2 regions of the Brevibacillus sp. FSL K6-6036 genome follow, and region 1 is predicted to be linked to the other one. Evidence: riboswitches for the same ligand, from Rfam matches in the RefSeq annotation. Region 1 holds a riboswitch; the other holds the start of a gene.
What was found. A riboswitch is a leader RNA that binds a small molecule or an ion and turns the genes downstream of it on or off. The one in region 1 is predicted to bind FMN.
Positions count from the first base shown of each region.

Region 2: it holds a riboswitch for FMN, as region 1 does, so the genes downstream of both, ribD (bifunctional diaminohydroxyphosphoribosylaminopyrimidine deaminase/5-amino-6-(5-phosphoribosylamino)uracil reductase RibD) here and NST37_RS05420 (ECF transporter S component) in region 1, are expected to answer to the same signal.

Region 1 covers NZ_CP150173.1:1,046,242-1,049,445, forward strand. Annotated here, with positions in the region: gene NST37_RS05415 (ABC-2 family transporter protein) at 1-456, shown strand, start outside; FMN riboswitch at 719-871, shown strand; gene NST37_RS05420 (ECF transporter S component) at 1,133-1,738, shown strand; gene proS (proline--tRNA ligase) at 2,060-3,204, shown strand, end outside.
Region 2 covers NZ_CP150173.1:4,085,006-4,088,209, forward strand. Annotated here, with positions in the region: gene NST37_RS20290 (riboflavin synthase) at 1-407, opposite strand, end outside; gene ribD (bifunctional diaminohydroxyphosphoribosylaminopyrimidine deaminase/5-amino-6-(5-phosphoribosylamino)uracil reductase RibD) at 422-1,567, opposite strand; FMN riboswitch at 1,672-1,822, opposite strand; FMN riboswitch at 2,008-2,158, opposite strand; gene NST37_RS20300 (hypothetical protein) at 2,199-2,372, opposite strand; gene yunB (sporulation protein YunB) at 2,494-3,204, opposite strand.

The DNA of each region.
Region 1 (3,204 bases):
GAGTCGATCGCACCGGACCGGATTTTTGGCGTCATCACCGGTTTGATCATTATGGGCTATGCGGCCATTCAGTTGGATTTGTCCTTTACGTGGTACGACCCGTTCCTGTTTGTCGGTCTCGTCGTCAGCGGCATGCTGATCTATGGCGGGGTCTACACGGCCATTGCGGCCATCAGCTTTTTCTCCGATTCCCGGACAGGGATTTCGCCGATGATCTGGAATATTCAGCAGTATGGGCGTTACCCGGTCGACGTGTACAACAAGGTAATCCGGTTTGTGCTCACGTACGTGCTGCCCTTTGCCTTTGTCGGCGTGTATCCGGCGGCGTATTTTCTCCGCAAGGAAACGTGGTACGCGTATGCGGCGTTTACTCCCGTCGTGGGAATCGTCTTTTTCAGCATCGGACTGGTCGTCTGGAACTGGGGTGTGCGCAAATACAGCGGAGCAGGGTCGTAATCGGCTTGCTGCCTGACCCTCCGCCGTCTTGGGGGAGGGTTTTTGCATGCTTTTGTCGTATTGGGAAAAATTGCTTTCTTTCTACCTCGCTATGTTCCCCTGGCTGCTCATGTTTGCTCCGCAAATGATAGCCGAAATTTGCGGCAGGTTTCCCAAAAGCGATGGGAGCTACGCAGGAGATTCGCAACGACCATAGCAGGGAACACTTCCAGCATTGTCAAATCCGAGTGCGGCACTGTATAATATCCATGTAAAATCACATACATTCCTTCGGGGCAGGGTGAAATTCCCGACCGGCGGTGATCGCGCCAAAAGCGCGTAAGCCCGCGAGCCTCCGCGATGCGAAAGCTTCCGGAGTGCAGGATCTGGTGCAAATCCAGAGCCGACAGTACAGTCTGGATGGGAGAAGGATGACGACAGTACGTACGCTGTGCGTGCTTGTTTGCTTGTGCATGGGTATTGCACGACGGGCTGGGTGCCGCTTTTCGGCCCTTCTGTTTACGTACCCTTTTTTAAGAGCACAGGTCTGTTTCGTTGTCTTTGCATGTGTGCCAAAGCCCTGAGGAGATGTTGTTTCTCAGGGCTTTTTGCTGTGCAAGGACCGAACGCGGGCACGTCCGGGTGTATGCTGTTGCCATTCCTCAAGAAGGAAGAAACCAATGAGGAGATGGTACAGATGAAAGGAACCGCGATTCCCACATCGCAAGCGACGCAGCGGCTGGTGACGATTCCCATGCTGGCGGCGGTCGCATTTGTCTTGCAGTACCTGGAATTTCAGGTGCCGCTCATGCCTACGTTTTTGAAGCTCGATTTCAGTACGCTGCCCGGATTGATCGGCGCCTTGCTCTACGGCCCAATGGCAGGCGTTATCGTCGAAGTGATGAAGAATGCGCTGCACATGCTGTTTAAAAATACGGACGGCCTTTTGATCGGCGAGCTGGCCAACGTAGTGGCGGGTGCGAGCTTCATCGTCGCAGCGGTTTGGCTGCAGCGGATGAAACAGGGGAAAATGAGCTTCATGGCCGGTCTTGCTATCGGTACTGTACTGATGACGGCTGTCATGGCGGTAGCCAACGCCTACTTCCTGCTGCCCGCCTATGCGGCTTTGTATCAGGTGTCGCTGGAGCAGCTGGTCGCGCAATTCCAGGCTGAGAGCGTATGGTCTTTGATCCTGTACGGCATCGTGCCGTTTAACCTGATAAAAGGAATCATGGTCTCCGTAGTCGCTTATCCGCTCTACGTGAAGCTGGCACCGAGACTCAGCCTTTATGCAAGAAATTGACATTGCCCGGCGGGTCTGCTACCATATTGCCCAAGAAACAGGCGAAAATGGCTGTGAAAGGACCCGCAGGTAGCGAATGTGGCACAGAGAGTCGACCCTTGGCTGAAAGGTCGATGCACGAATGCACCTGCTCCCCATCCTGGAGCTGCTGGCGACGAGCCATGCCGGATTCCCTCCGTTAACGGGTCAGAGCGGATCGCAGTTGCTTTTGTGGCAGCAGCGGTCAATCAGGGTGGTACCGCGGGAGAGTTTCCCCCGTCCCTTTTTGGGATGGGGGTTTTTTGCGTTTTTGAAAAGAAGCTCATGAAGGAGTGAAGGGCATTGAAAGAAGGAAAAGCATTTGTCAAAGAAATCACGCCGCAGTCTGAAGACTTTTCGCGCTGGTACATCGACACGATCAAAAAAGCGGATCTGATGGATTATACGCCTGTGCGCGGCTGTATCGTTTTCAAGCCGGACGGATTTGAGCTGTGGGAGCGGATCCAGGAGGCGATGGACAAGCGGTTCAAGGAAACCGGCCACCGCAATGCCTATTTTCCGATGCTGATTCCCGAATCCTTTTTTCAGAAGGAAAAAGAGCACGTAGAAGGCTTCAACCCGGAACTGCCATGGGTTACGGAAGCTGCGGGGGAACAGTTGGAGGAGCGCCTTGCGCTGCGGCCGACCTCGGAGACGATGATCGGCCATATGTACAGTCAATGGATTCAAAGCTACAGAGATTTGCCGGTACTCATCAATCAGTGGGCAAATGTATTCCGCTGGGAAAAGCGGACGATGCCGTTCCTGCGGACCTCCGAATTTTTGTGGCAGGAGGGACACACCGCCCATGCCACAGAGGAGGAAGCCCGTCAGGAAACGATGCAGATGCTGGACATTTACGCCGAGGTCGTGGAGGAACTGCTCGCGATCCCGGTCTGGAAGGGGCAAAAGACGCCGAGCGAGAGGTTTGCTGGAGCTGTCGACACCTACTCCATCGAAGCGATGATGAAGGACGGCAAGGCCGTACAGGCCGGCACCTCGCACTATTTGGGAGAAAAATTTGCGCGGGGCTTCGAGATCAAGTACTTGGACCGCGACAATCAATTCAAATACGTGCATACGACATCCTGGGGGACCTCTACCCGCCTGATCGGCTCGATGATCATGGTGCACGGGGACGACCGGGGGCTGTCGCTGCCGCCTCGTGTAGCGCCTACGCAGGTCGTGATGATTCCGGTTGGACCGCCAAAGCTGCGTGAAAGGGTGATGGCAGCATTCGATCCGCTCTTTGATCAGTTGAAAGCGGCAGGCGTACGGGTCCGGGCTGACCTGCGCGAGGAGACTCCCGGCTGGAAATTCAACGAATGGGAGATGCGCGGCGTTCCGATCCGTCTGGAAATCGGTCCGCGCGATGTCGAGAACGGTCAGGTCATTCTGGCCCGCCGCGATACCGGGGAGAAGATCACGGCTCCGCTTGCGGATGCAGT
Region 2 (3,204 bases), 2.1 Mb from region 1:
CCGCGCGGCACTACGTAGCGAAGCAGGTGCGGTTTCGCCTGGATCGCAAGTCTCACCGCATTGCTGTCCGTTTTTTTGGAGAGGATTTTTCCTGTGCCGTCTACGTGGCCCAAGACCAGATGGCCGCCGAGACGATCTCCGAGCTGCAGCGCCCGCTCCAGGTTGACACGCATCCCCGGCTTCAGGCTGGACAGGGCCGTCACCCGCCACGTTTCCGGCATGACATCTGCCTGAAAGCGGCTCGCGGAAAACGAGGTGACCGTCAGACAAACGCCGTTGACAGCGATGCTGTCACCCAGGCGAACATCCTCCAAAACGGCCGCGGCCCGTATCGTCAGCTTGCTGGACCGCTCGGTGACCGCAATGGAATCTACTGTACCTACTTCTTCAATCAATCCGGTAAACACGGCTTCCCCTCCTATCATTTGCAGCCCGCATTCCTGCGCGTTTCGCTATTGCTGGCTCCATCCGGCCATACCGGATAGCCGGTAATGCAAAGATCGCTTCCTCCGATCGGCTCGACATCCACGTCCGCCAGAGAGATGGCTTCCCCCATATGAGCTGCGCCCAGTCCCCCGTAGGGAGCAGGCGCCCCCTGTCCGCCGATCAGCTTGTAGGAGAGAAAATGCACGACCTTTTGAATGGCCCGTGCCTGCAAAAAAGAGCCGTTGACCGCCGCTCCGCCTTCGACAAACAGAGAAGTGATCCCTCTTTCCCCCAGCACCGCAAGCACCTGCTCGACTGTTACGCGCCCTTCCAGTCTCACAATCTCGGCCCCGTGGCTCTCGAGCTCTTTTTGCCTGCCGATGGGTGCGTCATCCGCTGTGAAAACGAGCGTCGGCGCCTTGCCGTCCCGTATCACGCGGGCTTCCGAAGGGGTCCGCAGCTGGTTGTCGAGAATGACACGAAGCGGCTGCTTTCCCCTGGCTATTCCCTGTTGGCGGGCCGTGAGCTCAGGGTCGTCCGCGAGCACTGTCTGAACCCCAACCAAAATAGCATCGTGCTCTCGCCGTAGCTGATGGACCCGCTGGCGGGCCTCTTCACCCGTAATCCAGCGGCTGTGCCCCGTATGCGTAGCGATTTTCCCATCCAGCGAAGCTGCCGTTTTGACGGTCACAAACGGTGTTTTCGTCGTGATGAAATGGAAAAAGACTTCGTTTGCCTTCTTCGCCTGTGCTTCTCCCACTCCCACTGTTACTTCCACACCCGCCTGTCTGAGGCGAGCGATTCCTGTACCGACGACAAGCGGATTCGGGTCCGCCACTGCAACCACTACTCGCTTGATGCCGGCTTCAATGATTGCATTCACACAAGGAGGGGTTCTCCCATGATGACTGCAAGGTTCCAATGTGACGTAAAGCACGGCATCTTTCGCATGCTCACCAGCCATCCGCAGTGCATGCACCTCGGCATGTGGTTCACCCGCTTTTACGTGAGCGCCCATCCCCACGACTGCTCCGTCCCGGACGACAACGGCTCCCACTACCGGATTGGGACTGGTTTGTCCTCTTGTCGCCCTCGCCAAGTCCAGTGCCAACGCCATATACGACAAGTCATTTCCTGACATGAGTTCCTCTCCTCCCCAATGAAAAATGCCCTCGAAGCACGCTTCAGGGCATTGGGAAAGAAGCCTCTCGTTTTTCTGTTTTTTCACAGAGAAACGAAGGCCACATGCACCTTCTCCCATCCGGACTGTAACCGTCGGCCTTGGATTTTCACCAAGTCAGTCGCTCATGGCTTCAGCCATGGGCGAGTCGCGGGCTCAGACGCTGCTTTCGTCATTACCGCCGGTCAGGAATTTCACCCTGCCCTGAAGGTCATCTATTCAGTTGCTGCCGAGCCGCCAGCCCGCAATCACGAGCCAGGAGACTACCAAGGCATGTCTCCTACTTCCTGTCGCGCGAGTCGCCATCACCCTTTCCCAATAAAAAATGCCCTTGAACAAGTTTCAGGGCATAGAAGAAGAAGCCTTTGGTGCTCGGTTTTTTAAACAAAGCCAAAGACTATAGCCACCTTCTCCCATCCGGACTTTACCGTCGGCCTTGGAATTTCACCAAGTCAGTCGCTCACGAAAGATCTTTCATGGGCGAGTCGCGGGCTCGGACGTGCGTTCGTCATCACCGCCGGTCGGGAATTTCACCCTACCCTGAAGGTTGGATATTCAGTTGCTTGCATTATAACACGTTTTTTTACAAGTACTACACTTTTTTATTGGAAGTCGGCCGTTTCCCTCCTGTCGACAACGGCGAGAACACAAGCAGCTTTTGGATGCTCGCAGTCGGCTTGAGATAAATGCCGTGTTTCTCCGTGAAAAAGGCAACCGAATCCGTAATCGGCTTTTGCAAAATGAAGAGCATGGATTCAGCGTTCACAAAGCGGTCGCCTAACCGCTCCCTCACTTCGAAGACTGCGTTGTTCCGGAAATGCCCAAACGAGCACTCCCCAAAGCAACGGGAAAGTGCTCGTTTTTGTGGCAGCCGCCTGTTTGGCTCTTTACGGTTGCCCGGATACGTCTTCCAGCCTGGGCACATCCGGCTTTCCTTCCGGATTGTTGTACAAGTACTGAGGCACTTCTCCAATGATCAGCGAATGGGTAATGGGAATCTTCGTCGTAATCGTCTTCTGGTCAGTGGCAAAAGGAATGACGATTCTTATATCCACTTCAACAAAAATGTAGACGGTTGCCAGGACCATATTAATGCCGGCCTCGGTCAATTCCGTATCCAGCATTGTCTTGACAGATCCGATCGGCACAAACGTAACCGGCAGATCCGGACCCATTTGGGCAAAAAAACTGCTGCCTGTCGCCAGGCCCAAAGGGATATAGCGGTCTACCTTTTCCTCTTCAAACTCCTTCAGCCTGTTCTGTACGCGGGAGGTGGTCTCCCCTACGATCCGGGCATACTCCTTGAAGTTGAACTGGTACGCCTGGATTCTCCCCTGATTGTCTTTTTCAATCTTGACGATCTGGTTGAAATCTACCCCTTGCTGGGCAATCCGCTTGGTGACCGCATCTGTAATCGCTTGTTTGGCCAACTGCTCGGCTTTTTGGGATGCGAGAATCTTCAGTGTCGGTTCCAGGCGCTTTTCGATAAAAAACAAAAATTGAATGCTCATCGCCAAAAAAATGACCAGTGCGATAAAAAACGCTTTCGAACGAGAAAGCGGGTTCCTCCACCGCCGACGGGGTCGAAACACGGCCAC